DNA from 4 places in the Nocardia sp. NPDC004278 genome. Region 2 is predicted to be linked to each of the others. Evidence: riboswitches for the same ligand, from Rfam matches in the RefSeq annotation. Region 2 holds a riboswitch; each other region holds the start of a gene.
What was found. A riboswitch is a leader RNA that binds a small molecule or an ion and turns the genes downstream of it on or off. The one in region 2 is predicted to bind S-adenosylmethionine.
Positions count from the first base shown of each region.

Region 1: another riboswitch for S-adenosylmethionine. It lies ahead of ACWEO2_RS08860 (rhodanese-like domain-containing protein); the one in region 2 lies ahead of ACWEO2_RS41395 (amino acid ABC transporter permease).
Region 3: another riboswitch for S-adenosylmethionine. It lies ahead of ACWEO2_RS19770 (bifunctional o-acetylhomoserine/o-acetylserine sulfhydrylase); the one in region 2 lies ahead of ACWEO2_RS41395 (amino acid ABC transporter permease).
Region 4: another riboswitch for S-adenosylmethionine. It lies ahead of ACWEO2_RS37370 (aminotransferase class V-fold PLP-dependent enzyme); the one in region 2 lies ahead of ACWEO2_RS41395 (amino acid ABC transporter permease).

Region 1 is NZ_JBSGEQ010000004.1:337,786-345,235, reverse strand. Features, by position in the region: gene ACWEO2_RS08890 (SAM-dependent methyltransferase) at 1-91, opposite strand, end outside; gene ACWEO2_RS08885 (DUF456 domain-containing protein) at 215-712, shown strand; gene ACWEO2_RS08880 (DUF4190 domain-containing protein) at 798-1,109, opposite strand; gene ACWEO2_RS08875 (amidohydrolase family protein) at 1,194-2,066, opposite strand; gene ACWEO2_RS08870 (FAD-dependent oxidoreductase) at 2,191-3,543, opposite strand; gene ACWEO2_RS08865 (Rv0361 family membrane protein) at 4,013-4,468, shown strand; SAM riboswitch class IV at 4,533-4,649, shown strand; gene ACWEO2_RS08860 (rhodanese-like domain-containing protein) at 4,664-5,080, shown strand; gene ACWEO2_RS08855 (O-succinylhomoserine sulfhydrylase) at 5,077-6,291, shown strand; gene ACWEO2_RS08850 (DoxX family protein) at 6,809-7,450, opposite strand, start outside.
Region 2 is NZ_JBSGEQ010000056.1:1,244-8,693, forward strand. Features, by position in the region: gene ACWEO2_RS41370 (phytoene desaturase family protein) at 1-453, shown strand, start outside; gene ACWEO2_RS41375 (carotenoid biosynthesis protein) at 450-1,448, shown strand; gene ACWEO2_RS41380 (LppM family (lipo)protein) at 1,620-2,285, shown strand; gene ACWEO2_RS41385 (glycosyltransferase family 2 protein) at 2,643-3,809, shown strand; gene ACWEO2_RS41390 (hypothetical protein) at 4,057-4,770, opposite strand; SAM riboswitch class I at 5,098-5,191, shown strand; gene ACWEO2_RS41395 (amino acid ABC transporter permease) at 5,202-6,194, shown strand; gene ACWEO2_RS41400 (amino acid ABC transporter ATP-binding protein) at 6,191-6,994, shown strand; gene ACWEO2_RS41405 (ABC transporter substrate-binding protein) at 7,014-7,450, shown strand, end outside.
Region 3 is NZ_JBSGEQ010000012.1:23,456-30,905, forward strand. Features, by position in the region: gene ACWEO2_RS19770 (bifunctional o-acetylhomoserine/o-acetylserine sulfhydrylase) at 1-1,017, opposite strand, end outside; SAM riboswitch class IV at 1,104-1,214, opposite strand; gene ACWEO2_RS19775 (TetR family transcriptional regulator) at 1,258-2,010, opposite strand; gene ACWEO2_RS19780 (MFS transporter) at 2,145-3,638, shown strand; gene ACWEO2_RS19785 (NADP-dependent isocitrate dehydrogenase) at 3,928-5,145, shown strand; gene ACWEO2_RS19790 (hypothetical protein) at 5,333-5,479, shown strand; gene ACWEO2_RS19795 (MFS transporter) at 5,613-6,746, shown strand; gene ACWEO2_RS19800 (serine hydrolase domain-containing protein) at 7,142-7,450, opposite strand, start outside.
Region 4 is NZ_JBSGEQ010000040.1:44,292-51,741, reverse strand. Features, by position in the region: gene ACWEO2_RS37390 (Pls/PosA family non-ribosomal peptide synthetase) at 1-1,073, opposite strand, end outside; gene ACWEO2_RS37385 (MarR family winged helix-turn-helix transcriptional regulator) at 1,238-1,660, opposite strand; gene ACWEO2_RS37380 (DHA2 family efflux MFS transporter permease subunit) at 1,742-3,172, shown strand; gene ACWEO2_RS37375 (LysE family translocator) at 3,233-3,865, opposite strand; SAM riboswitch class IV at 3,983-4,096, shown strand; gene ACWEO2_RS37370 (aminotransferase class V-fold PLP-dependent enzyme) at 4,143-5,465, shown strand; gene ACWEO2_RS37365 (flavin reductase family protein) at 6,075-6,542, opposite strand; gene ACWEO2_RS37360 (YbaK/EbsC family protein) at 6,798-7,271, opposite strand; gene ACWEO2_RS37355 (2-oxo-4-hydroxy-4-carboxy-5-ureidoimidazoline decarboxylase) at 7,322-7,450, opposite strand, start outside.

The sequences.
Region 1 (7,450 bases), on a different contig from region 2:
TGTAATGGTCCTTGCCGCCGAGGTAGTAGTCATACATTCGGGCGGTGTGGGGCTGATTTTGCCGCAGGTCGACAGGAGAGGCAGGTTCCACGGTCGGAGTCCTTTCAGAGGCGAGGCGCCATCAAGGTAGCAAGCGGGCGGTATGCGGGCGTTTCGTTTCAACCTTGGTGGGGCTTGCGCCTTTCGGCCCCCCCTTGCCCTCTAGGCTTCACCCGTGGAAGCACACGCAACCCAGGGGTGGTTTTTAGTACTTGTCGGCCTGGTAATTCTGGTCGGACTCCTGGGGATCATCATTCCGATCCTGCCCGGGGTCATTCTGATCTTCGGGGCCATTGCGGTCTGGGCGTTTGTGACCGGTGGGGCGACGGCTTGGGTCGTATTCGCGGTCAGTAGCGCGTTTCTGGTGCTCTCCGGGATCATCAAGTACACGTGGCCGGGGCGGAAGATGAAGGATGCGGGGGTTTCCAACCGGGCGCTGTTCGTGGGGGCGGTACTGGGCATCGTGGGCTTCTTCATCATCCCGGTGGTCGGGTTGTTCGTGGGATTTGTTCTTGGCGTGTACCTTTCGGAACTGCACCGCCTCCGCGAGAACCAACCCGCCTGGCAGGCAACGGTTCACGCGCTCAAGGGCGTCGGTCTGTCGATGCTCATCGAACTCTTCGGCGCACTGCTGGCGACCGGAGTGTGGGTCATCGGCGCCATCGTGACCTGAGGCGGGCTCGGTCGGGGCAGCGCAAGACCTACACCTACGACTGCATAACCCGACACCGGGGCCAGCGACGGCATCGGTGGCGCGGCTAGGAGGTGACGTAGGCGATGACGGCGACGATCAGCACGATGATGGCTCCTACCGCCGCCAGGATGATGAATGCGGAGGAGATGATTCCGCAGATGTAGCCTGCCATCACCAAGCCTCGGCCGCCGATTGTGCCGTCGGAGCGATCGATCTCGGCCAGGGCGCGCCGTCCCATGAACCAGGCGAACGGGCCGATCAGGGTACACAGCACCAGGCTCAGAATTCCGAGGATCAATATCAACACGGCCTGGGGATGATCCGCCGGTGGGTGTGGATAACTTGGGTAACCGGCCCCCGCTGGAGTTTCGGTCATGCAGGAAGCGTATGACAGACCGCCGTGAAGCGGGATGAATCTGTGTCGCTCCGCGGCGACCACCCGCCTACGGCCGGGTTGCACTCACTCGATGGCAGGGAACGGAATCGTATCCGCCGCTTCGAGTTTCGGGATCTCATCGCGTCGCAGCGGCAGGGTCGGCTGTTCGGTGCGCGGGATCGGCAGGGTGGGTGCGGGATCGGTCGGAATCTTGCGTGCGCGGGCGGGCAGTCGATAGAACGCCCGCGCGTTGTCCTCGAGCACCTTGAACATATCGGTGCCGACCACATCGCAGATCAGATCGACGTCGGAGTCCACGAAGGGCCGTCCCGCCCTGGTGCCGGGCAGATCGGTGCCGAACATGAGCGCCTCGGGATTGACGGCGTGGATGCGGCGCAGCGTATCGGCCACATTCATGTGCACCCGCCCGAAACCGGTCGCCTTCACCCGCGCGCCGCCATCGACCAGATCGAGCAGGTAGGGCAGGCCCTCCTCGGACATGCCGAGGTGGTCGATGGAGAGCACCGGAAGTTTCGAGATCACCGGTTGCAGCGAGGTGAGCATGGTGCCGTCGATATAGACCTCGACATGCCAGCCGACCAGTTCGTGCGCCCGCAGCGCCAGCCGGGTCATCGCGGTGATATCCGCGGCCGCGCGCTTTACGTTGAACCGCAGTGCCCGCACGCCGATCCGGTCGAGTTCGCTGATCTCGGCATCGGTGGCATCGGGGTCCAATGTGGTGACACCGACCCAGCCCTCGCCCAGTTCCGCGAGTGCCGCCTTCAGGTAGGTCTGATCGGTGCCTTGGAAGGATCCGCTGACCACGGCCCCACCGCCGACATCGAAGCGAGACATGCGCTTTCGGTAATCGGCAATGGTGAACGGGTCGGGCAGGTAGCCCTCGTTCTCGGCCAGCGGGAACCCCGGGTCGAAGATGTGGAGATGGGCATCGAACACTTGTACAGAATGCCTCAGTAAAGGATTTTCCGCTGCCGTAGACCCGACAGATTTTGCACTGCTGCGGCCGTATCGGATTGTCGAGTGCCACAGGGGGTGACGCGCACCCCCTGTGGCACCGGCACTAGACCTTGTGCGGTTCGCTGGCGCGCAGCATGTCCTCGCGCTCGACGACCTTGACGCGCTCGCGGCCCTCCGGCTCACCGAGTGCGCGCTCATGCGCGTCGAGGCGGTACCAGCCCTGCCAGGTGGTGAACGGGATGCCCTTGCCCTCGAGGAATTCGATGACGGCGTCCAGTTCCGGCTTCTCGGCCGGGGTGAAGTTCACGCTGTCGTCGAGCAGGCAGGCCACGGTCTCGTTGGCATCGCCCTTGGTGTGGCCGATGAGGCCGACCGGACCGCGCTTGATCCAGCCGGTGACGTAGGTGCCGGGCAGGTAGCGCTGCGCACCGTCGGCGTCCTCGTCGGCGATGACGCGTCCGGCCTCGTTCGGGACCACACCGGCCTGATCGTCGAACGGCAGGTTGGTGAGGTTCTGCGACAGGTAGCCGACGGCGCGGTAGATGGCCTGGACGTCCCAGTCCTTGAAGACACCGGTGCCCTTGACATTGCCGGTGCCGTCGAGCTGGGTGCGCTCGGTGCGCAGGCCGACGACCCTGCCGTCCTCGCCGATGATCTCCGCGGGGGACTCGAAGAAGTGCAGGAACAGCTTGTGCGGGCGGTTGCCGACATCGCGGATGGCCCACTGCTCGAGCGTATTCGCGATCATGTCGACCTGCTTGGAGTGCCGACGCGCGGCCTCGGAGCCCTCGTCGTAGTCGATGTCCTCGGGATCGACGATGACCTCGATGGTCGGGGAGTGGTCGAGTTCGCGCAGCTCGAGCGGGGTGAACTTGGCCTGCGCCGGGCCGCGGCGGCCGAAGACGTGCACCTCGACCGCCTTATTGGCTTTCAATCCGGCGTGGACGTTTGGTGGTATCTCGGTCGGCAGCAGTTCGTCACCGGTCTTGGCGAGCACACGTGCGACATCGAGTGCGACATTGCCGACACCGAGGACGGCGACCTTCTCGGCCTCCAGCGGCCAGGTGCGCGGCACATCCGGATGTCCGTCGTACCAGGACACGAAGTCCGCGGCGCCGTAGCTGCCGTCCAGGCCGATGCCGGGGATGTCCAGCGCGCGGTCGGCGTTGGCGCCGGTGGAGAAGATCACCGCGTCATAGAACGTGCGCAGATCGTCGAGGGTGATGTCGGTGCCGTAGTCGATATTGCCGAGCAGGCGAACCTGCGGCTTGTCGAGCACCTTGTGCAGGGCGGTGATGATGCCCTTGATGCGCGGGTGGTCCGGCGCGACGCCGTAGCGGATCAGACCGAACGGCGCCGGCATGCGCTCGTACAGGTCGATGCTCACCTCGGCATCGGACTTCATCAACGCGTCGGCGGCGTAGATACCGGCCGGTCCTGCGCCCACGATCGCGATGCGAAGCGGGCGAGTCCCGGCGGTGTGCGCGTCAGGCCCGGAGGCGGCAGCTTGCGTAACCACGGAGGGCTCGCGCGCACCGCTAGTCGACTCTGCACTGTTTTCGGTCATCTTTTACGCGCACCCTTATGGTCGAAACAATTATGGCGTCAGTCTTAGCTTAGGCTAACTTGGCGCACCTTTTGGTTGCACCTGACGATGCGGACGGGCGGCTCGCGGCTGCACAGTCGCTACGTCGGTGAGCTGGCATATGGCTATGACAGCAGGCCGCAGTCTCGCGATTCTATCGGTGGCGCATGGCGCACCCTGCGGGCGGTGCGTGAACCGGATGGTTGCCACCCGGGCTCACTTACCCGAGTACCCACTGTCCGGTTGGCTATCGAATTATTGCTGTGCCGCTGCCGTGCGGGGTCGCGCCCGGTCCGGGGGTGCCTGTCGGATACCGCTGCCCACCAGGGATGATCGACCCATGACAGAGCAGCAGGGCACCGATGACGAACCAGTGATCGAGGTCGACCAGACCGATCGGCGCACGATGGCGCCGTTCATCGCGGCAGCCGTATTCGCGGCCGTCGTCCTGGTCGCCATCGTGCTGGGCGCGGTGCTCTCGCCCGCTGAGAAAAATGTCACAGAATCGGACAAGATCGCGGCCGCGGTGCATCGCTATGCAGAGGCCAGGGGCACCACCGACAACACACCGCCACCCGCGGTGGCCTGCCAAGGATTCGACGAGAGCAAGTCGCCGCTGGCCGCCCAGTTCGGTGGCGCTGCGGCCGGAAAGTCGATCAAGGTCACCAACATTGACAACGCCATGGTCGATGGCGATAGGGCGAAGGCGAACGTGACCATCGCGGTCGACGGCCGGGAGACGCCAGCGACGTGGAATCTGGTTCGCTCCGGCGACCGCTGGATCGTCTGCAACTGATTACCCGGCGTGGCGCTGACCTGGGTTTGACAGGGCGGCCCCTGCCCAGGCAATCTCGGACACAGGTCATGAGAACCAGCGTCAAGCCCCGGCTAGCTGGTCGGCAACCCTCCTCCGCGGTGGGGTGCTCCGGGTGACGACCTGGCCGCGCACCGAAACCCAGGTGCGGCAAGCGTGGATTCACAGGAGGATCGCATGACATATGCCGGTGACATCACCCCCCAGCAGGCGTGGGAGTTGTTGCGCGACAATCCCGAGGCCGTCTTGGTCGATGTGCGCACCGAGGCCGAATGGCGCTTCGTCGGCGTCCCCGATACGAGTTCGATCGATCGGCCGACGGTGCTGATCGAATGGGTCGACACCAGTGGCGCCCGCAACGGTGAGTTCGTCGCACAGCTGACCTCGGCGCTGGAGGGTCGCGATCCGGCGGCGCCCGTCGTCTTTCTGTGTCGCTCCGGGCAGCGTTCCATCGGTGCCGCGGTCGCCGCGACCGGTGTCGGGATCGAACCGTCGTACAACGTGCTCGAGGGCTTCGAGGGCCCCATCGACGAGTTCGGTCACCGCGGCGGCTCCGGCTGGCGCGCACTCGGTCTGCCGTGGCGGCAGTCATGATCACCGGGGGTGCGTTCGACAAACCGCTGCCCAAGGGGGTCGGCCCCGCGACGCTCGGCGTCCGAGGCGGCCTGCGCCGCTCCGGATTCGAGGAGACCGCCGAGGCGCTGTACCTGTCCTCCGGTTTCGTCTATGAGAGCGCCGAGGCGGCCGAGGCCGCGTTCACCGGCGATATCGAGCATTTCGTCTACTCCCGCTACGGCAACCCGACGGTGGCCATGTTCGAGGAGCGACTGCGCCTGATCGATGGCGCCGAGGCCTGTTTCGCGACCGCGAGCGGTATGTCGGCGGTATTCACCGCGCTCGGCGCGCTGCTGGGTGCGGGCGATCGACTGGTGGCCGCGCGCAGCCTCTTCGGCTCGTGCTTCGTGGTGTGCAATGAGATCCTGCCGCGCTGGGGTGTGGAGACCGTCTTCGTCGACGGCGATGATCTGGACCAGTGGGAGCAGGCGCTGTCGGTGCCGACCCAGGCCGTGTTCTTCGAGACGCCGGCCAACCCGATGCAGACGCTGGTCGATGTGCGCCGGGTGACCGAGCTCGCCCATGCCGCGGGCGCGAAGGTGGTGCTGGACAATGTCTTTGCCACCCCGCTGCTGCAGCGCGGTTTCGAACTCGGCGCGGATGTGCTGGTGTATTCCGGTACCAAGCACATCGACGGTCAGGGCCGGGTGCTCGGCGGCGCGATTCTCGGCCCGCACGACTACATCGACGGTCCGGTGAAGAATCTTATGCGCCATACCGGTCCGGCGCTGAGCCCGTTCAATGCGTGGACCCTGCTCAAGGGTTTGGAGACCATGCCGCTGCGGGTGCGTCATTCGACCGAATCCGCATTGCGCATCGCGCGCTTCCTCGAGGGCAACAAGTCCGTCTCCTGGGTGCGCTATCCGTATCTGGAGTCGCATCCGCAACACGAGCTGGCGACCAGTCAGATGAGCGGCGGCGGCACGGTGGTCACCTTCGAGCTGAACGCGCCGGCACACGAGGCGAAGAAGCGCACCTTCGAGGTGCTCAACCGGTTGCGCATCATCGATATCTCCAACAACCTCGGTGACTCCAAGACCCTGATCACCCACCCCGCCACCACCACCCACCGCGCCATGGGCCCCGAGGGCCGCGCCACCATCGGCCTGTCCGACGGTGTCGTGCGCATCTCGGTTGGGCTCGAGGATGTCGAGGATCTGCTGGCCGATTTGGACCATGCGCTGAGCTAGTAATCCGACGAAACGGGGCGCGGTGGCATCGTGCGCCCGCTTGGCGTTCGGACTCAACCGTGCCGGTGAGTCGCTGTCGGCTCGCTGCAGTGTCGGGTGTCGTGCCATTAGATGTGGCTGGCGACGATGAGCGGTTCCGGTCTCATTCGTGCCGGTGAATGGCTGACGGTTGGCTGCGTGGCCGGGCCTGCGTGGGGTGTCGTGTCGCAGGTGTGGCTGTCGACGATGAGTCGTTCCGGGTTTCGTTCGTGCGGGTGACGGCTGTCGGCTTGCTGCGCCGCCGGGCCTGCGTCGGGTGTCGTGCCGAAGATGTCGCTGCCGACGATGAGCGCCGCGGTCCGGGGGGTGCCGGTAAGAATCGTGTCACCTGGTACATGAGCCCATCGGTTAGTGGCTCGGCACGCACGAACCTGTTCCCGATCTCCGGTATCGACGAATTCAGCTCGGCCACAACTCGATCCAATATCACGCGTCAGATCTACGAACGCCGACTCGAGCAAGTGCCGTTGCGGTGTTGTCACAGATTCGGACGGTTCTGCACCCAGTGAAACGGCGTGCTTCGTTGCGGGAAGTTGTTCGGGTCGATCCGGTCGAGGGCGATTGTTACCTGGTGGCCGTCCAGTTCGCCGGTCAGCACGGCTTTGTCGGGGGCGGGTTGCTGGAAGGTGAGTGTGCCCAACGGATTCCGAGTGCGGCCGGGCTTCACCGCCGATCCGGATTGCAGCGTTCCGGCGGTCAGCCGGATCCGATGGGCGGCGGCGTCCACGTCGGCGGGTACGGTCACCAGGGTGTCGTCCATCCGCTGGTAGGTAATCGTATTGGGATAGTCGAACACCACCGTTTTCCAACGGGTTTCGTCGGTGGTCAGCGGCGGCACCGCCTCGCCGTCGCGGGTGAACTGCGACACCGACCAGATGCCGTACAGCGGAGGTTTGGGTCGATCAGGCCCGCCACCACGCCAGGCGTGCCAGCCACCGTGCACCAGCGCCGCCGCAATCCAGATGCCGAGCGCGACCTGCGCCAATGCCGCGATACGGCGAGATCTCGTGGTGTGGAACGGATGCGGCACGGTGGAAGGGCCGGTGGTGCGGTTGAGCAGCAAAGCTTGCATCAGCCGCGGCGCCTCGGGAGTCAGCAGCACCAGCGACATCAGCAGAAA
Region 2 (7,450 bases):
AGCGCGCTGGACCCCAGCATCGCCCCGGCCGGTGAACATCAGCTCTCGCTCTGGGCGCAGTGGCATCCCTACCAGCTAGCCGACGGAAGCGACTGGGCCGCGCACGCCGCGCCGGAGGCCGATCGGATCATCGCCGAAGTCGATTCCTACGCACCGGGGTTCGCGGCGAGTGTGCTGCGGCGGCATGTGCAGACACCCGTCGATCTGGAGCGCGAGCTGGGGCTGCGCGGTGGGAATGTGATGCATGTGGAGATGTCGCTGGATCAGATGATGCTGTGGCGGCCACTGCCGGAGCTGTCCGGGCAGCGGGTGCCGGGGGCGCCCGGGTTGTATCTGACCGGGGCGTCGACGCATCCGGGTGGTGGAGTGTCCGGAGCCAGTGGGCGCAGTGCGGCGCGGTTGGTGCTGCACGATCGACGCCGCAGCCGGTTTCCCCTGCTGCGCAGGCGATGACCGAGTCCACCGAACCGGAGCCGGTCGAACGCCCCGAGGTGCACGTGCCCGGCCCGGCGAATTCGGAGATCACCGACCAGGTGTCCGGCGCGGATTCTGGTGCGCGCCGCTGTGACGAGAGCCGCCCCAGTGCGCTCCGGATTCCGCGTTTGCGGGCGTCCTCACAATGGACGTCACGATTGCTTGTGCCGGTGGGGTTCGCGGTGCTGCTCGTGCTCGTGCAGATCGGCTATCCGCTGTCCTCGGGCGTCGCTCGCGATCGGGTGACCGTAGTGGTGGTGCTGCTTTCCGCGGGGACGGCATTGGTGCACGCGGCGGCGACGTGCGGGTTTCGGTACGCCGCGGGATTCCTGGTTATCGTCTCCGGGCTCGGGCTGCTTGCCGAGATCATCGGTACCGCAACGGGATTCCCATTCGGTTGTTATGACTACGCCGACGGTAGGTTGGGACCGGCGGTGGCGGGTGTGCCATTGGTGGTCGCGCTGGCCTGGACGGGCGGGCTGTACCCGGTGTGGGTGGTGGCTGGCCTGCTGACAAGGCATACGGCCGGGCGGATTGTGCTGACGGGGGTCGGCGCGGTGGGTTGGGATCTGTTCCTGGACCCGCAGATGGTGGCGGATGGTCAATGGAGTTGGTGCGCCACCGGTCGAGGTCTGCCCGGACTCGATGAGATTCCGTATACGAACTATCTGGGTTGGTTCGCGGTGGCGCTGGTGATGGCGGGGCTACTGACCGTCTTGGACCGGGTGGCGGGGACAGGCACTGTGGGAATGCGAGAGGCCAGCACCGCGCGCAGGTTTCCGATTCCGGCGCAGGCGCTGGTGCCGGTCGCGGTATTTCTGTGGACGTGGCTCGGGTCGACGCTGGCCCATGCGGTGTTCCTCGATCTGCCGTATTCGGCGTGGTATGGGTGTGTCGGGTCGGGAGTGCTCGGCGTACCGCTGCTGGTGCGGTTGATCAGGGCTCGGGGGAATGAAACGGTGTGGACGCGATAGCTCCGAAACTTCGGCCGACGCGTGTTCCGCCCGTCGCGTAGCAATCGGGGTCGACCGCCTGGCACGATGTGAGCCGTGCAGCCGAGTCCTCTCACCGCGATCCCCGATGCCCCGGTTCTACGTTCACCCCGGCCTAGGGTGCGGGTAGCGGCGGCAGTACTGCTGGCCGCAATGCTGGTGCCCATGCTCGCGGGCTGCTTGCGGGTCCAGGTTTCGATGGGTGTGTCGTCCAATGACCGGGTCTCCGGCCGGATCGTGGCCGCGGTCGTGCCCGCGGACGCCAATGACAAGGGCCCGCAGCTGAAGGCGCCCGATTCGCTGGCCGCCAAGGTGCGGGTCGAGCCGTACAGCCAGGACGGTTATGTCGGCAGCAAGGTGTTCTTCGAGGATCTGTCCTTCGGCGAGGTCGGCCAGCTCGGCGGACTCTCCGATCAGACCCAGGGCATGTTCAATCTGTCGTTCCAGCGCACCGGCGACCTGGTCAGCCTCAACGGCCGGGTCGACCTGAAAGCCGTTCCGCCACACGGGTCGGACGTCCAGTTCACGGTGGCCTTCCCGGCCCGCGTCGCCAAAACCAACGGCAACCGCGAGGATGACTCCACCGTCTCCTGGAAGCTCCCGGCCGGCGATGTCTCCACGCTGCGCGCCGAGGTCAGCTACGCCGACCCGAATACCCGTTCCTTCGCGGGCTGGGCCGGAATCGTCGGCGGCATCACCCTCGCCGTCGCCGCCATCATCGCCGCCATCGCCTACATGGACCGGAACCCCGCACCCCCCGGCGCCCCCGAATTCAACTTCTCCCTGAGTAGTCTCCGGCGTTCGCTCGTACGCCGCTGACATTCCGCACCCCGCACCCAGTTGTTTCGATACCGAACGCCAACGCCCGGTCGATGCTGAGCGCCACGGCACGATTGTGACGACAATCAAGACGTCGCAGTCGGCAGCAGCGATCTCGGCACGAACCGGCATTGCGATGCCATCAAGGCGCAGTGAAACGCAACGCGCGACCGAGCACCCCGCCCATGGCATACCCCATGCCGAACACCGCGACGGCACAACCGTGACCAGGACACTCGAGGCGAGAATCATGACGCCGCCGGACGCGTGGATCGCGTCGATACGAAACGCGAGTACGTCGCGCGCGCCTGATCGGCCCGACGACGGCGTCATTCGACGCACCTTGGCGGCGAGGCCATGACAGCGGCGGAGGCGCTGAAGGAGGGCTTGGCGATCGCGACGCCGTATGGTGCGGCAATCGCGCTGATCGGTTGTGGGATCGCGCTGTTCAATCGGGCGACGGTGCGCAGGCTGCCGGTGGTGCCGACGGCGGTTCTCGAACCCGTGACGATCTGTATTCCGGCGCGCGATGAGGCGCGGCGCCTGCCCGAGCTGATCGATGATCTGCGGGGCCAGGTGGGGGTGCCGCGGCTGCGGGTGTTGATCCTCGATGACGCGTCCAGTGATGGGACCGAAGCGGCCGCGGTGGCGGCGATCGCGGGTGATCCGCGATTCACGGTGATCCGATCCGAGGTCGAACCCGCACCGGGTTGGACCGGGAAGTCCGCGGCCTGTGCTCGGCTGGCCGAGCTGGCGGATGCGACGGTGCTGATATTCCTCGATGCCGATGTGCGGCTGGCCCCGCGCGCGATCGCCGCGGCAGTCACCGAACTGCGCCGGAGCCGGGCCGCATTGTTATCGCCGTGGCCGTACCAGGTGGCCGAATCGGTCGCCGAGGCGCTGGTTCAGCCGCTGCTGTGCTGGTCGTGGGCGGCGAGCCTGCCGATCGAGATCGCCGATCGCGGCCGCAGACCCTCGACGGTGGTCGCCTGCGGCCAATTCCTCGTCTTCGATGCCACGGCCTATTACGCCGTCGGCGGTCACGCGGCGGTGGCCGCCAGCCCCACCGAGGATCTGGATATCGCTCGCGCCCTGCGCCGTTCCGGTCGCCGCACCGCACTGGTCGCGGCGGGTCGCGCCGCCCGGACCCGAATGTACCGGGACGCAACCGAACTCGAGGCGGGCTACACCCGCTGGCTGTGGTCGGCCTACGGCGGCACGACCGTCGGCGGCGCAGCCGTGGGAGCTATTGCAGCACTGGCCTATTGGGTACCTCCGCTGGCCGCCGTCGCCGGTCACGGCCGGGTGCGCGCCGCCGGTCTCCTCGGCTACAGCGCCGCGGTCACCGGCCGCTTACTCGCCCGCTCACTCGAAAGCGGCTCACTGACCCGCGCCGATATCCTTGCCGCCCTGGCCCACCCGGTCTCCATCGCCGCCTATCTACGCCTGTGGTCCCGCTCGCGCCGCGCCCACCGCGCGAACACGTTGACCTGGAAATCCCGCCACCTCGACACCGCCCACTGACCGAGACCAGGCCGAATCCATGGCGGCAATGCCCGACCGACCCGCCACCAGATCTTGATCAATCGGGCAGTCGCACGCCCGAAACCAGCTGACGCCATATCCCAGGCCGGGCCTGGCAGCCCGCTCCCCAAACGGCATGGCGACCCCGGACGTCGACCGGCTCAGCGCACGCCAGCTGGCGCCATATCCAGGCCGGGCCCGGCACCCGCTCCCCAAACGGCATGGCGACCTCAGACGTCGGCCGGTCTCAGCGCACCGAGGTGATGCCGACCGTCGGGAGGAAGAAGCAGGGCTTGCCGCCGTTGTCCATGGTGCCGAACACCGCGGCCAGGACGGTGCCGGAACCGGTCTCGACGGGGACGGCGCGGATGCCTCCGGTGGGGAATGTGGCGAAGAAGTTCTGGAAGGCGCGTTCGGCGAGTGGTCGCATTTCGGCAGGGATTTCCGCGGGCACCATGGTTCGGACGACGTCGGAGATCGGGCCCATGGCGGTGACGCCGCTGCGGCCATTGGCCAGGTTCAGCCAGGCGACGTTCATGCCGGAGATGTTCGTGCTGTCCGGGGCTACGCCGTAGGGCATGAAGGTGAACAGGGTTTGGCCCGTTTTGACCGCGGACAGGTCTAGTCCCGGAATGGCCACGGTGGTCTTGGGCCACGGCCCGGGCACAGCACCCGCGACGGCGGGGACCAGGCCGAGGGAGTTGCTGCTGGAGCAGAACGCCGCAGCCGCCGGGTACAGGAACGGGTCGATGCCCAAGGCGCGCAGCGCCTCGACGGTGGCTTGGTAAGCACCGAACGCATCTCCGGGTGCGGCTTGGACGGACGGCGCCGGCGCCGCCGGGATTGCGGCTCCGGGTATCGGCGCAGGTACCGCGACGGCGAGGCCGGGGGCGGCGAGCGTCAGCGCGGCCGCACCGGTCGCGATGGCGGTAAGCGTGGTCAGACGGCGCAGCAGGGTCACGTGAACCTCCTCAGCGTCGGGCACGAACGAGGTCAGAGAGTACTCCAGCAAACCACCGGAACTGCGCTGATTTCGACTGGCAACGCCATCGCGTCGCGCACCGTACCGGACCGTCGCGACGAAACGCCGGTTGCACCCTCCAGGCGAAATACGCCGGACGGACCGCACCCGAAGCGTCGCGATCCACCGCACGACCCGGTCGATAATCCCTGTTCACGACCGTTCGGACAAGATCTGCGCTCACACTGATTCGTACCCTTGTGCCGGAGTTCGCCTGCTTCGCATGATGTTTCGGCTAGACCGACCGACCCGTGCTCGGCGTCGGACACACCATCCAGAGCGACCGAGAGACCTGGCTCGTCGACGTCGCAGCAACCCCCCGGTCATCGGGTGCGGGTGCTTCCGCCGGGAACGATGGAGGAACCGAAATCATGAGCGCGTCCGTTGCATCCGATGCCCGATCGGATGTTCCGATACCGGGTGCACCCGGCACTGCCGTAACCATCGCCTACGCACCGCCGATCGCCAGGGCCTGGCATCCGTGGCGCTGGGTGATCAGCGCCATCGCGCTGGTACTGCTCGCGCAGTTCATCCATGGACTGGTCACCAATCCGGGCTGGGATTGGTCGACCTTCGCCAAATACTTCACCGCGAAGTCGGTGTTATCGGCGCTGAAGGTCACCTTGGAGCTGACCCTGTGGGGTACCGCACTCGGATTCCTGATCGGCACCGCACTGGCAATCGCCCGGTTGTCGAATAATCCGGTGCTGCGGGTGATCTCGTGGGTCTATATCTGGGCGTTCCGCTCGATTCCGTTGATCGTGCAGCTGCTGTTCTGGTTCAACATCGCCTACCTCTACAACACGCTTTCGCTCGGCATCCCGTTCGGCCCCGAATTCCTCACCTTCGAGGTGAACGGGGTGATCAGCGGGTTCACCGCGGCGGTCATCGGCCTCGCGTTGCATCAGGCCGCATATTCGGCCGAGATCATCCGGGCCGGATTCATCTCGGTCGATCCCGGACAGTTGGAAGCCGCCGCGGCACTCGGGATTCCGCGGCTGCGACAGTTCCGCACCGTCGTCGTCCCGCAGGCGATGCGCTCGATCCTGCCGAATGCGACCAATGAGGTGATCAGCCTGTTCAAGGGCACCTCGATCGTTTCGGTAATGGCGATCGCGGAACTCTTCTACCAGGTCCAGGTCATCTACGGACGCAACGGCCGGGTGGTGCCACTGCTCATGGTCGCGACGGTCTGGTACATCGTGCTGACCACGATTCTCTCGGTGGCGCAGTACTACATCGAACGGCACTATGCCAAGGGCGCGCACCGGACACCGCCACCGACGCCGATCCAGCAGGTGTGGCACAAGCTGCGCGAAATCGCCGAAAGCGGGTCCGCCGCACCGCGCGGAGCCACCCGATGAGCGCACCGGTCACTGCAACGAACGACACCACCGTCGACAAAGCCCCCGCCGTCGCAGTTCGCGGCGTGCGAAAGTCCTACGGCACCACCGAAGTACTGCGCGGTATCGACCTGACGGTGCGGGCGGGTGAGGTGGTCACCGTGATCGGCCCGTCCGGCTCCGGCAAGTCGACACTGCTGCGGGTGATCAACCACCTGGAGTCCCTGGACGCGGGCACCGTGCACATCGACGGCGAGCTGATCGGATATCGGCTGCGCCGCAATAGGTTGCACGCGCTATCGGATCGCGAGGTGCGCAAGCAGCGCTCGCATATCGGCTTCGTCTTCCAGCAGTTCAATCTCTTCCCGCACCTGACGGTGCTCGACAATGTCACGCTCGCACCGATTTCCGCGCAGGGTCGCCCGCGCAAGGAGATCGAGCGCGAGGCCGAGGAACTGCTGGACCGGGTCGGCATCGGCGAACTGGCCGACGCCTATCCGCGGCGGCTGTCCGGCGGACAGCAGCAGCGGGTGGCCATTGCCAGGGCGTTGGCGCTGCGACCGCCGGTGATCCTGTTCGACGAACCGACCTCGGCACTGGATCCGGAACTCGTCGGCGAAGTTCTCGACGTGATCCGCGATCTCGCCGACGGTGGCACCGCGCTGGTGATCGTCACCCACGAAATCGGGTTCGCCCGTGAGGTGGCCGACACCGTGGTCTTTCTCGACGGCGGCGTGATCGTCGAACAGGGCCCGCCCGCTGCCGTACTCGACAACCCCCGGCACCCGCGCACCCGCGCATTTCTATCCCGAGTCCGTTGAGCGCGGTGCGCGCTCCCCGATGAACAGGTATTCAATGAAGCTCACCGCCCTGGTCGGCCTGACCGCCACGGTCGCGTTGCTGGCCACCGGCTGCGGCACCGACCCCGATGCGGAAAACTCCGCGCAGCCCGCCGGTTCCATCACCTTCGACCTGTCCCCCGGCCAGTCCGGCCGGATCCACCCGCCCAAGGTCGACGCCATCGCCGCCGAACTGCCGCAGGCCATTCGCGACCGCGGCACGCTGGTGGTCACCGGTTCGGGTGGCGCGGCACCACCGCTGCGGTTCTACGCCACCGACGATAAGACCATCGTCGGGTCCGAAGTCGATTTCGCCTCCCTCATCGCCGACATCCTCGGACTGAAACTCGTTGCGCAGGTGGCCGATTGGTCGCAGAACTTCGTGCGGGTCGACTCCGGCGAGGCGGATGTGTTCATCTCCAACGTCACCGTGACCGA
Region 3 (7,450 bases), on a different contig from region 2:
GAACACCGATTCCACGGCCGGATGTGTGCTCAGGAATTCGGCCACCGCCTGTGCGTTGGCGACGTGACGCTCCAGCCGCAGGCTCAGTGTTTCGATGCCCTGACTGATCAGGAACGCGTTGAACGGCGATACCGCCGCACCGAGGTCACGCAGCAGTTGCACCCGTGCCTTGAGTGCGAAGGCCGGAGCGCCGAGATCGGCGAAGACCGCGCCGTGGTAGCTCGGGTCCGGGGTGGTGAAACCGGGGAAGCGGGATTCACCCTGCGCGTCGCGCACGGTCCAGTCGAAGGTGCCGCCGTCGACGATCACGCCGGCGACCGCCGAACCGTGCCCGCCCAGGTACTTGGTCGCCGAATGCACGACGATGTCCGCGCCGTGGGCCAGCGGCTGGATCAGGTACGGGGTCGCGACCGTATTGTCAACGATCAGCGGCAGGCCCGCCGCGTGTGCGATCGCGGAGATGCCGCGGATATCGAAGATCGCGCTGCTCGGGTTGGCGATAGTCTCGCCGTAGAAGGCCTTGGTATTCGGCCGGATTGCCGCGCGCCACTGCTCGAGGTCGTCCGGATCCTCGACGAAGGACACCTCGATGCCGAGCTTGGGCAGCGAGTAGTGGAACAGGTTGTAGGTGCCGCCGTAGAGGTGCGGGCTGGAGACGATGTGATCGCCAGCGGCCGCGAGATTGAGGATCGCGTAGGTCTCCGCGGCCTGACCGGATGCCAGCAACAGCGCGGCCACACCGCCTTCCAGGGCGGCGATGCGCTGCTCGACCACGTCCTGGGTCGGGTTCATGATCCGGGTGTAGATATTGCCCGGCTCGGCCAGCCCGAACAGCGCGGCTGCATGATCGGTGTCACGGAAGGCGTACGAAGTGGTCTGGTAGATCGGGAGTGCGCGTGCGCCGGTGATCTCGTCGGGGGTCTGGCCCGCGTGGATCTGCTTGGTCTCGAAGGACCACTGCGCCGGATCGGTTCCGGCGGCGTCGATATCGGTCGCGGACGCGTTGGGGTCACTCATGACTTGCTCCAAAGAGGTTGTTCGCCAGCAGGTTTCAATGGGATGCGGGTGACGTACAACAACAACACATGGCGGGAACCTCCTGAAGTGCGCGCTTGCTCTCGGCTTTCGAGAGCCCGGTCATCACCCGGAGCACCCCACCGCAGCTGGAGGGTTGCCGTCCAGCAAGCCGGGGCTTCGCGCTGGCACTCATGACCTGACCGACATGGTAACCGGAGTGCGGTCGTCGGCCGAAATCCGTTACCGGTTTTCCGCCGTGGCGGCGTCGGTGCGCCCGGTGCATACCCGCATGAACTCGTCGAATGATGTGGTGAACGCATTGCGGGCGTCGGCAGCGGCGGCCGAGGCGTCGGCATCCTCGAAGATCGAGTTCGAGCATTCCATGCTGAGATGACCGATCAGCTGCCAGGCGCCGACGACCAGGCGGACCGGCAACGCGTTGGGCTGGGTGTCGAGTCGGTCGGCGATCACTTCGGCGATCGCGACGTTCTTATCGTCGGCGAGTTCCATGCTCTGCGCGCTGACCGTCGGGCTGCTGCGCAGGATCCGCTGCATCTGCTGGAAGCGCCGGAACGAGATGGGGCCATCGACACTTTTCGCGGCGTGATCGACGACCTGCAGGAATGCCTCGCGCAGCGATTGCAGTTCATTGCCGGTGACCGGAAGTCCGCGCAGGCATTCGGCGATGGCCAGGCCGAAATCCTTGACCGGCCCGAGGACGATGTCCTCTTTGCTGTCGAAGTATCGGTTGATGGTGCGCGGTGATACGTCCGCGCCGTTCGCGATCTGCTCGACCGTCGTCGCGTCGAATCCCTGTGCGTCGCACAGGTCCAATGCGACCTCGATGATGCGCAGCCGGGTCTGCTGCTTCTTGCGTTCGCGCAATCCCACGCTCGCGCCGCCGGGAGACGAACCTGGGTTTTGGTTTGCTGTGGCGCGCACAGCATCGTTGGCCGCGGCGCTCGCGACGATCGGCGTTGATGACTCGAGCATGTCCCCATGCTATCGCAATCGGGACATTTTGTGTCCTTTACGGCCAAATGTCCGAGTGCGACATTTTTCTCTTGACGACAAATGTCTGTCGATGACAGGATGACTGCACGACTTCAGACGGCTAGGAGAAGACAGTGAGCGAGACCGCGACAGTGGTGGAAGTTCCGGAAAGGCAGGCCAGCTCGACGCGCTGGCTGGCACTGGGGGTGATTGCATTCGCCCAGCTCATGGTGGTTCTCGACGCCACCATCGTGACCATCTCGCTGCCCTTCGCGCAGCAGGATCTCAACATCAGCGACGGCAACAGGCAGTGGATGCTCACCGCATACACGCTGATCTTCGGCGGTCTGCTGCTGCTCGGCGGACGGCTGGCCGACTACATGGGACGTCGGCGAGTCTTCATCGTCGGCATGGTCGGCTTCGCCGGGGCATCCGCGGTGGCCGGTCTGGCGCAGAACGGCGCCGAGTTGTTTGCCGGGCGTGCGCTGCAGGGCGCGTTCGCGGCATTGCTCGCACCGGCGGCGCTGTCATTGCTCTCGGTGACCTTCACCGAGGCGAAGGAGCGTGCGACCGCGTTCGGCGTCTTCGCCGGAATCTCCGCGGGTGGCGCGGCGCTCGGCCTGATCATCGGTGGCGCACTGACCGAGTACGCCTCCTGGCGGTGGTGCCTGCTGGTGAACACCCCCGTCGCATTGCTCGCGCTGCTCGGCACGCTGGCGTTCGTGGTCAAGGATGTGCCGATCCCGCGTACCGGCGGCTATGACGTCCCGGGTGCGGTCACCGTGACGCTCGGTCTGATCGCCATCGTGTACGGATTCAGCCGGGCCGCCGAGGACGGCTGGCTGGCCGGGAGCACCCTTGGGCTGCTCATCGTCGGTGTCGCACTGCTGATCGCCTTCGTCGTCATCGAGCGTCGCTCGACGAATCCGCTGCTGCCGCTGCATATTCCGGGTGAGATCAACCGCGGTGGCGCCTTCATCGCCGCATTGCTGATCCCGATCGCCATGTTCGCGATGTTCCTGTTCCTGAGCTACTACTTCCAGATCACCCTCGGCTACTCGTCGCTGAAGGCCGGCTTCGCCTTCCTGCCGTTCCCGGCGGGCATCGCGATCTCCGCCGGTGTCACCAGCGCGCTGCTGCCGAAGCTTGGCCCGCGTCCGCTGATGGTGGCGGGTGCCGCGCTCGGTGTGCTGGGACTGGTGTGGCTGGCGCAGCTGAGCTTCGGCGACAGCTACGCGGCCACTGTGCTGCCCGCGGAGGTACTGATCGCCCTCGGCATGGGCCCGCTGTTCGTCGGCATGCAGACCGTCGCGCTGCATCAGGTCGAGGAGGAGGATTCGGGTGTGGCCAGTGCGCTGCTGAACGCGGCCCAGCAGGTCGGCGGTGCGGTCGGTACCGCGCTGCTCACCACGATCTCGGTGCAGACGGCCAAGACCTTCGCGCAGAACAACCCGACGGTCGACAACCTGATGGCCCGTGCCTCGATCCACAGCTATGACGTCGCGTTCTATGTCGGCGCCGGATTCTTCCTCGCCGCAATTCCAGTGATCGCGTTGATGATTCGGGACAAGCCGGAAAACCTGATCGAGGGATCCGAGGAGGGCTCGCGGATTCCGCTCGCGGTCTGATCATGAAATAGCTGGTCCGGGTGTCCTTCGGGATACCCGGACATTGCTATTTCGCGGTGGTGCGCGTCACTGCCGACCTACTTGTCGGTAACAATTTCGAGCGTCTTCACATGGGGGGCTGCTCGCGCGGCGCGGTCAATGGCAGCAGTACGCTTGTCTTGTTTGCACCACATGTCTCGTGGACAACGCGGGACATATACGTTGTCTGTTGGAACAGCTAGGGTCCGCTCACAAGCGTGTTCGCCTGGCCGTGCAATAAGGGCACCATCCTAGGAGGACACGAAGATCCATGTCCAAGATCAAGGTTGAAGGCACAGTCGTCGAACTCGACGGCGACGAGATGACCCGGATCATCTGGCAGTTCATCAAGGACAAGCTGATCCACCCCTATCTCGATGTGAACCTGGAGTACTACGACCTCGGTATCGAGTATCGGGACAAGACCGACGACCAGGTCACCATCGACGCCGCGAACGCCATCAAAGAGCACGGCGTCGGTGTCAAATGTGCCACCATCACCCCCGATGAGGCCCGGGTCGAGGAATTCGGCCTGAAGAAGATGTGGCGCTCGCCCAACGGCACCATCCGCAATATTCTCGGCGGCACCATTTTCCGCGCGCCGATCATCATCTCGAATGTGCCGCGTCTGGTCCCCGGTTGGACCAAGCCGATCATCATCGGCCGTCACGCGTTCGGTGACCAGTACCGCGCCACCGACTTCAAGGTGTTCCAGGGCGGCACGGTCACCCTCACCTTCACCCCGGACGACGGCAGCGAGCCGATCGTGCACGAGGTCGTGAAGATGCCCGAGGACGGCGGCGTCGTCATGGGCATGTACAACTTCAAGAAGTCCATCGAGGATTTCGCGCGCGCATCGCTCAACTACGGGCTGCAGCAGAACTACCCGGTGTACATGTCGACGAAGAACACCATCCTGAAGGCCTACGACGGCATGTTCAAGGACACCTTCCAGGAAGTCTTCGATACCGAGTTCAAGACCCAGTACGACGCCGCGGGCCTCACCTACGAGCACCGCCTGATCGACGATATGGTCGCCTCCTCCATGAAGTGGGAGGGCGGCTACGTCTGGGCCTGCAAGAACTACGACGGCGACGTGCAGTCCGACACCGTGGCCCAGGGCTTCGGTTCGCTCGGCCTGATGACCTCGGTGCTGCTCACCCCGGACGGCAGGACCTGTGAGGCCGAGGCCGCGCACGGCACAGTCACCCGGCATTACCGCCAGCACCAGCAGGGCAAGCCGACCTCGACCAACCCGATCGCGTCGATCTTCGCCTGGACCCGCGGCCTCGAGCACCGCGGCAAGCTGGACAACACCCCCGAGGTGATCGGCTTCGCGCAGACCCTCGAGGACGTCGTCATCAAGACCGTCGAGGGCGGCCAGATGACCAAGGACCTCGCGCTGCTCGTCGGCGGCGACCAGGGCTACCTGACCACCGAGGAATTCCTCGGTGCGCTCGACGCCAACCTGGCCCGCGCCCTGCGCTGAGCTTCCCCGCCTCTCCGCGCCTCTTGCCGGTCGTCGGTGCAGATCTTCGCACCGGGCTGCCGGTAAGTGCGCGGCTGAGGTCGGGGCGTCCCCGACGAGTTACCCGTGTTGATGTGAAAGCCGGGCTCCACCTACAGCGCGGAGCATCGGTGCTGAGCCGGGCACCTGCACCACGACGGTGGTAAGGGTGCCCGCACTGTTTCCGCGACCCGCGCGTGCGGCGGCCCTGCACGTGATCCGCATCTGCCTGCTGGGTGCCCGCAGCCGACATGTTGCCGTCGGGCTGCCCGATATGCGCGGTGCGGCCGTGGTTCGTCCGAATTCTCGATGCTGACGTGGGGGAACTCACGCCGATCCGGGAAGCGACAGGAGTCGTCGGGCGGTTACATGAGTACGTGACCGGTTCCGTTGCCACCCAGACCCCAGCACCCGCCGAGGCCGAACGGACGGACTGGCATATTCCGGCGATGCTGGCACTGGCCCTCGGCGGATTCGGAATCGGCACAACCGAATTCGTCACGATGGGTTTGCTGCCCGATATCGCCAGCGCCATGAAGGTATCCGAGCCGACCGCGGGGCATGCGGTATCGGCCTATGCGCTCGGCGTGGTCATCGGAGCTCCGGTGATCGCCGCGCTGGCCGCACGGGTGCCGCGCAAACGTCTGCTCATTGCCCTGATGGTGGCGTTCACCATCGGAAATGCGGCGACCGTTGGCGCGCCCTCCTTCGAAACCCTCGTCGTCGCCCGATTCGTTTCCGGCCTGCCGCACGGCGCGTACTTCGGTGTCGCCTCGCTGGCCGCCGCCACATTGGCTCCGGTAGGGCAGCGCGCAAAGGCGGTTGCTGCGGTTATGCTGGGATTGAGCGCCGCCAATGTCGTCGGCGTTCCCAGCGCCACCTGGCTGGGCCAGCATCTGGGCTGGCGCGACGCCTTCGTGGTGGTCGCGGTGATCGGCATCGTCACGGTCGCCGCCCTCATTCGGTTCGTTCCCGAACTGCACGGCATCCGGATCACCAATCCGATGACCGAACTCGGCGCACTCCGTCGCCCGCAAGTACTGCTGACCCTGCTGGTCGGTGCGATCGGCTTCGGCGGCATGTTCGCCGTCTACACCTACATCACCACCACGCTGACCGATGTGGCGGGCATGCGGCTGGGTCTGGTTCCGTTCGTGCTCATGCTCTTCGGCCTGGGCATGGTCGCGGGCAATATCGTCGGCGGCATTCTCGCCGACCGCGGCGTCGACCGGGCGATCTACCTCTCGATGATCGCCATGGTGGTCATTCTCGCGGGATTCGTTGCCGCCGCGCACAATCCGTACACCGCGGGCGTCGGCGCCTTCCTCATCGGCGCGTCGGGCGCCGCGCTCGCGCCAGCCCTGCAGACCCGGCTGATGGATGTCGCCGCCGACGCGCAGACACTCGCCGCGGCGCTCAATCATGCCGCCCTCAATATCGCCAATGCCGCGGGCGCGTGGCTGGGCGGGCTCGTGATCGCGGCGGATCTCGGCTACACCGCTCCGGCCACCGTCGGCGCGGGGCTGGCCGTCCTCGGCGTGCTGTTGTTCACCCTCACGGTCTGGGCCGCGCGTCGAACGTAGGCGTCAGGTGCTCGGTTGCAGTGCGACAAGTCTCATTATCTGCGGTTCTGGTAATAATCGCGTCTGTCGGATGAGGCCCGCTAGCAGCACAGATGGCTCTCGTTCCGGCGTCAGTTGGTCGCGGATTCGAGTGTCGGTTCGATGGGTCTGAGGCCGTGTTCTGGTCGTGAAATTGGGCATCGTCCGAGTGGTGTGTCGCTTGAACTGCCGGTGTCGGGATGGGAGGTGTTCGGGGACTGTCTGGTTCGGGAGTGTGGCCCCCTGTAGGTGTGCTGCAGAAGGTGCGCTTGTCGGCCCTGGAATCCAGAAACTCTCAGGAGGCGCGAAGTAGCTTCGGCAGCAGCGTGTTTCGTCCAGGACTTGGTTGCGCCGCAGTCGATGTCGGCCGCACACGGTCAGGGCTTGGGCTTCGAGGGGGTGCTTGCGCACAGCGCAGTGGTGAGGGCGGTGCGCATGTCCGCCCCCACCGGTGCGTCTCTGCCACCCGGGTACAGATTGGCCATGACGGTGACGCTGCGGCCGTCGGTCGTCACACCGCCCAGGGTCTGAAATCCCAAGATCCCGCCGTCATGTCCCCAGTACATGCCGCCGCACGGTAGAGATGAGCTCTCCAGGCCCAGGCCGTAGGTACTGCCGGATGAACTGCCGGTGGGGTGGGTCGTCATCATCGCCTGCAGTTCGGACGGGCGAAGGAGCCCGCCGTT
Region 4 (7,450 bases), on a different contig from region 2:
ACCGGGAAGCCGCCGTCGAGCAGGGCCGCACATGCGACCACCGTTGCCTCGGTGGGGCCGTAGGTATTCCACACCTCGCGGTCCGAACGGCGTTCGCCCGGCCCTTCGTGATCCGCTTCCTCATCCGAGTCCGCCGCTCGCGCCGCGGGCCGTCCGGCAAGGCGTTCGGCGAGTTCGGGCGGCACCGCCTCGCCGCCGAAGATCAGCAGCCGGACCGGGTCGAGCGCCTCGGCGGGCCAGGTCGCGGCCAATGTGGGCACCGTCGAGACGATGCTGATCTCGCGACGGACCAGCCAGGGGCCGAGATCCGCGCCGGTGCGGACCAGGGCGCGCGGCGCGGGCACCAGACAGGCGCCATTGCGCCAGGCCAGCCACATCTCCTCACAGGAGGCGTCGAACGCGACCGAGAGTCCGGCCAGGACCCGGTCGCCGGGCCCGATCGGGGCGTCCTGGAGGAACAGGCGTGCCTCGGCGTCGACGAATGCCGCGGCATTGCGGTGCGAGACCGCGACGCCCTTCGGGGTTCCGGTGGATCCGGAGGTGAAGATGATCCAGGCGTCGTCGTCGGTGGTAGGGCGAACGGTCGATTCGGCGGCGGTCGATTCCGGGTGTCGATCGGTTCGTTCGGCGGCCGCGACCGTCGGTTCGATGCCCTCGGCCGTCGCGATGGCGGTAACTCGGGCTTCGCCGAAGACCAGTCGGGCGCGCTCCTCCGGATCGTCGGCGTCCACCGGGACGTAGGCGGCACCGGCATAGAGAATGGCCAGGATTGTGACGTAGAGCTCATGCGAACCGGACGGCATGCGGACGCCGACGCGATCGCCCGGGCGCACGCCCGCCGCGATCAATCCGACGACACCGGCGTCGATCTCGGACAGCAGCTCGGTATAGCTGAGCGCCACGCGGCCGTCATCGATCGCGGGTGCCTCGGGGTGGGCCTGCGCGGTGCTGTTCAGAACGTCGACAAGGGTCCTGGCCTGCGGCACGAGTGCGGCGCGTAGCAAGGGGTTCGGCGTCGGGAGCCCCGTCGCCTGGTCCTTGCCCGCCGCGGTGTCGACCTGCGGCTGCAGCATTACGTCCTGCCCACCTCTCATAGACCTGCCTAGCGCTTTCCCCGTTGTTGTTCCACAAGATGGTTACCAGTGGGCAAACGCCACGGTGACCAACTGTCTACGGTACCTGCGGTATCGGCATGTTGTCGTCGACCGAACCGGGTGGTCGGTTGGCGGCGGCGGGCTCAGAGGTCTTCGCCGAGCGCCTTCAGGGCCAGGCGATGCAGCGTGCGCCGCTCCTCGTCGTCGAGCCGGTGCAGCACCCGCTCGGCGGCCTGTTCGATGAGTTCATCGGTCTTGCGGCGCTCGGCCCGTCCGGCCCGGGTGATGGAGAGCCGGTACTTGCGCCGGTCCGTCGAATCGCGGGTGCGGACCACGAATCCGGCGTCTTCCAGGCCATCGATCAGCCGCACCACCTCGCTGCGATCGATGCCGAGCGCGGTGGAGACCTGCTGCTGGGACAGGTCGTCGAACTCCTCCAGACAGACCAGCACCCAATGTTCGCGCAGGGACGTGCCCATTTCGGCGTGCACGGCCTTGTGCAGCTTGCCGAGCGCATAGGTCGGGAAGCGGAGTAGGCCGCGGGGGTGGATGTGGTCGGCGGGCATTCGGTAATTGTATCTATTGTTGATGCATGCGATTGTTGATAACCTCCACAATCTAGATTGTCTACAAATAGCGGAGGATCCATGTCGGATACTCGAACGGCCGTCGCCGCCACCGCACCCGCACCCGCACTCGAACCGATTCCGGCGCGGGTATGGCGGGTCGCCGGTGTGGTGGTCTTCGGCGCCGTGATGAGCATGTTGGATACGTCACTGGTCAATATCGGCCTGAACACCATTGCCACGGATCTCGGTGCGGCACTGGACAGTGCGCAGTGGATTGCGAGCGGATATCTGCTGGCACTGGCCGTGACGCTGCCGCTGTGCGGTTGGCTCGGACGCCGGTTCGGGATGGATCGGGTCTGGTTGAGCGCACTCGCCGGGTTCACCGTCACCTCGGGGTTGTGCGCGCTCGCGCCGAATATCGATTGGCTCATCGGGCTGCGGATCGCACAGGGGTTGGCTGCAGGTTTGCTGGTGCCCGCTGGGCAGACGCTGATCGGTCAGGTCGCCGGTCCGCATCGGCTGGGTCGGGTGATGAGCGTGGTCGGGATCGCGGTGGTCGCCGCGCCCGCGATCGGGCCGACGATCGGCGGAATCATGCTCGCGAACCTGGACTGGCAGTGGTTGTTCCTGATCAATATCCCGTTCGGGCTGGTGGCGTTCGTACTGGCGCGCCGGGTATTGCCGCGGGCGGCGACGGCGGATACCGGGGGCCGATTCGATGCCACCGGATTCGCGTTGATCGGCGTCGGTCTGTCGGCACTGGTCTACGGGCTCGGCGAATTCGGTAGTCGCGGCAGCGTTTCCGCGCCGACGGTGTGGGTTTCGGTGCTGCTCGGCGCGCTGGCACTCGGACTGTTCGTGGCGCGGTCGGTGCGCGGGCGCGGTGCGAATCTGCTCGATGTCGGACTGTTCCGGCACCCGGTGTTCGCGACGGCGAATGTGGCGAACTTCTTCGCCGGTGCCTCGATGTTCGGGTCGATGCTGGTGCTGCCGCTGTACTTTCAGGTCCTGCACCGCGAGGGTCTGATAGCGACCGGATTGCTGCTGATGTCGTTCGGGCTCGGCGGCATTATCGCGATGCCGATCGGCGGCCGGTTGACCGATCGGTACGGCGGGGGCGTTGTCGCGGTGGTCGGCAGTGCGGTCACGGTCGCTGTCACGGTGCCGTTCGCGCTCGGCGATGCCTCGATGAATCCTGTTGTGATACAGGCGCTTTTGCTGATTCGGGGCATGGCGACCGGGTTGACCGGAATGCCCATCGTCGCTGCGGCGTACGCGGCGGTGCGCCCTCAGCAGATGCCGGATGCGGCGTCGTTCGTCAATATTCTGCAGCGGGTCGGCGGGTCGATCGGGGCCGCGTTGCTGGCGGTTGTGCTGTATCGCGCTGCGGCCGCCGGATTGCCGGTGGATGCCGGGTTCCGGCAGGCGTTCTGGTGGCTCACCGCTGCCGCGGTGGTTTCCTTGGTCGCGTCGGTGCTGCTGTGGCGCAAGGAGATTCAGCCGAAATAGCGATGCTGTCCGCCTTGTCGACGGCGACCGGAGGTGGCTGTCGACAAGACGCGCAATGGATTACGCGGCCGAGGCGGCGGTGCCGACACCGAGTGCGGCGAGAATCGCCGCGCTGATCTGCTCCAGCCGATCGCGGACCTGGGGGCGGCGCAGCATGGCCACCGCCCGGGAGGCGAGCAGGGCGAGCAGGATCATCTCCACGGCCGCGATGGTGCTTTCGATGGCGCCGAGCGCGAGGGTGTTCGCGAAGGTGACGTCGGTGAGGAACTGCGGCAGTACCGCCAGGTAGAACAGACCGACCTTCGGGTTGAACATGCACGACACCAGGCCCGCGGCGAATGCCGAGCGAATCGAGGTCGCCTCACCCGCGCTCGGCTGACCGGACACCTGCGCGCTGGCCCCGCGCTGTTTGCGGTGCTCGATCAGCGCCCGAATTCCCAAGTACACCAAGTAGATTCCGCCGATGACCTTGAGTGTCCGGTAGGCCGTCGCGGACTGTTCCAGCAGTGCGGCAACCCCCGCCGCGACCACTACCGCCCAGACGATGCCGCCCAGCGCCGAACCGATTGCCGCGGCGATGCCGGGGCGTGCGTCCACGATCGAGAATCGCAGCACCAGGAACGAGTCCGGGCCGGGCGTGATCGACAGCAGAACGCACAGGCCGACAAAGCTGAGCAGCAGGGAAAGCGTCACCTCTCGATGAGATCGCAGATCGCCCGGCTTTGCAAGGTTATTTATTTGAGTGCATGTATATGCACTGGCGAAAACGGCGGTTGACACGGCGGTGCGGCATCTGCCAATCTCGGTTCAGGTCATGAGTACCAGCGTCAAGCCCCGGCTAGCTGGTCGGCAACCCTCCTCCGCGGTGGGGTGCTCCGGGTGACGACCGGGCCGCAGCCCGACCGGGTGCGGCAAGCGCGGACTCGGATAATCACCTGATTACGGGTCCCATAACCGATGGGATTTTGTGATGACTGCTGCCGTTGACCAGACCTGTTCCGCCTTCGCCCGGGTCTCCGGCGACGATCTCCGGGTACCGCTGGTCCAGGGCGGGACGACCACCTACGCTAACTTCGACTACGCCGCGAGCGCACCGGCATTGGCGCAGGTCACCGATCGGGTGCAGCAGTTGCTGCCGTACTACGCGAGTGTGCACCGCGGCGCGGGCTACGCCTCGCGGATCTCCACCGAGTGCTACGAGGCGGCCCGCGGTTCGGTCACGCGTTTCCTCGATGCCGCCGACGACCAGGTGGTGGTATTCACCCGCAACACCACCGATTCGCTCAACCTGCTCGCCGCCTGCGTCCCCGGTGACACCGTGGTGCTGGATATCGAGCATCACGCGAACTTCCTGCCGTGGACCCGGCACGGCCGCCGCGTCGTCCGGGCGGCGTCGACCGTCGGGGAGACCATCCGCCAGCTCATCGCCGAATTGTGCAGTAAGCCAGCCGCATTGCTGGCGGTCACCGGCGCCTCCAATGTGACCGGTGAGGTACTGCCGCTCGAGCGCCTGGCCACCATCGCGCACCAGTGCGGCGCCCGCATCCTGGTCGATGCCGCCCAACTGGCACCGCATCGTCGGATCAGCCTGCGCGACACCGGCATCGATTACCTCGCCTTTTCCGGGCACAAGCTCTACGCGCCGTTCGGCGCGGGAGTGCTTGTCGGACGCCGGGATTGGCTCGATGCCGCCGAACCGTATCTGGCGGGCGGCGGCGCGGTCCGCGAGGTCGGTGTTGCCCGCACGGAGTGGGCACCCGCGCCACAGCGTCATGAGGCCGGCTCCCCTAATGTCCTCGGTGCGGCCGCGCTCGCCGCCGCATGTGACGCGCTCTGTGCGATCGATCCCGAATCCCTTACCACTCACGAACATCTGCTCGCCGATCGGCTGCGCACCGGCCTGTCCGCCATTCCCGGCGTCAACCTGCTGCGCATCTGGGACGACAGCCCGGATACCGTCGGCATCGTCGCCTTCACCCTGGACGGTTTCGCCCCCGGCCAGGTCGCGGCCTACCTCTCCGCCGAACACGGCATCGGCATTCGCGACGGCCGCTTCTGCGCCCACCCCTTGCTCGCGCGCCTCGGCCTCGACGGCGCGCTGCGTGCCAGCATCGGCCTCGGCACCAGCTCCGCCGATGTGGACCGTCTGATCGAGGCCATCGCCACCCTTGTCACCAGCGGCGCGAGCTGGAACTACGCCTGCACCGATGGACTGTGGCATCCGACCCCCGAGACCCGCCCCTTCACCAGCGACAATGCCGCGGACGGCGCCGCACCCTGCGTGATCGGCTAGCCCCACGTCCAGATCGATTGCTGCGCTACTCCCTCCGACTGCTCGCCGAGCGTAGTCATACAGCGGTCGAATACGGCGGCCTGGGCGACCACCATTCGGCTACGTTCGACGGACCCCGGCCCGGGGCTGAATATGGCAGGAGCTAGCTGGATGCGGCACTGAGGCCGCCGACTTCGTTCTGCGAAATTCACCGCGCGATCGCGACCCGATGGAACCTCCGCCCGGTCACCTGCGTCTAGGAAGGCGATGGCACTCGTCCAGCGAATCTCGGAAAGGCGGCTGAATGAATTCGGCAGAGCGGGATGCGCTCCAGTCCTGGACGGCTGGGATGCGCGGCCGTCGACTGACCGATGTCTACGAGCGCCAGCTACAGCAGTTCGGCGCAGCCAAATCGGAGCCCCGACCATGAGTTCGCCCGGGACGACCACCAAGGATCCGTCCACGGCGCCGCCGAAGGAACCGGTCAAGCCGAACTGACCCCGGACTCGACCCGGCCGTCATTATTGGACCTCGGTGCGGGCGACACCTTCCACATCGAGGTTCACCGGGGCTCATCGCTCGATCTCTAGCGATCGAACTCTATTGCTGCCCAGCAGAATTCGACTGCGCTCACTCTTCGAGCGAGGTCGGGCGGTAGTAGCGGCCCCGGTAGTAGAGCAGGGGCGCGGCGGCGGGCTGTTCCTCGGTGCTGTCGCGCACCCGGGTGACCAGGCCGACGACGAAGGTGTGGTCACCGATCGGGATCAGCTGCTTAATGGTGGCCCGGATCCAGATGGGGGTGCCGTGCAGCACCGGCTCGCCGCTGTCCAGGGTGGTCCACAGCGAACGATCGGTGAAGCGTTGATCGGCGGTGCGGGCGAAGCGCTGGGCCAGATCGTGCTGATGTTCGCCGAGGAAGTGGATGACCACGGACTCGGCCGCCCGCAGCGCGGTCAGGCTCGATGAGGTGTGGGCGATATTGAAGGAGACCAGCGGCGGCTCCAGCGACAGCGATGCGAAGGACGTGGCCGTGAAACCGACCGGACCATTTTCCGAGCCGAGGGTGACCACCGTGACGCCCGCGGGATAGTGCCGCATGGAGGCGCGGTACTGCTCGGCGGTGATACCGCTCAGATCGTCGGGAACCTGGATGTCCGTGGCAGGCGGTTGCGCATCGGTCACAGCTGCGCCTCGTCAGCGCTCGGTTCCGCTGCGACCGTTGGTGCTGTGTTGATGGCTCTCCGCTCGCTCACATGACGAAACTACGCCGGGTTTGTCGGTAATGGATCGCCCCATGGTTGTTGGATTGATCTCCATCCCGCGATCCGCGCTGTTCCCGGGCGGGCGCGGAATTCAGTCCACGTCGATCGGAAGTCCGGCGGTAATGCGCACCAGTTCGCGAAACGAGGTGCGGAACACGGTATTCGGAACGCCGCCCGCGGCCCACACCTCCCGGTGCGCCGATAGCGCATTGTCCACCCAGGTCGGCAGGTTGGTGGGGTGGCCGACCGGTGCGATACCGCCGATGGGCTGACCGGTCACCTGCTGCACCATATCGGCGGGGGCGGGGGTGAGCGTGCCCTCCAGCCGCGCGCCGGTGTTCGCCAGATCCACCTGATGCGCCCCGGAGACCAGCAGCAGCACCGGATCCTCGTCGAGCAGGAACACCAGCGACTTCGTAATGGCGCCCACATCGACGCCGAGTGCCCGTGCGGCATCGGCGGCGGTGGGCGTGGGAGCGGGCTGAGTGACGATGACACCATGGTGGCCGCGCGCGATCAGGGTATCCGCGACCCGGCATGCGACTGGTGGAAGCGACCTGCGCATGGATCCAGAGTAGAGCGATTGCGGGCGATACGCCGGGCGAGTTTCGCCGGTCAGTATTCGGGATATCCTTCGGTGGGTCCGAGCAGCCGGTCGATCCGGTCGTGCACCACCCGGACCAGCTCCGTTATGTTGCGCTGCGAGACCTGTTCGTGCACAACCGCATCGAAGGCGCGATCGAG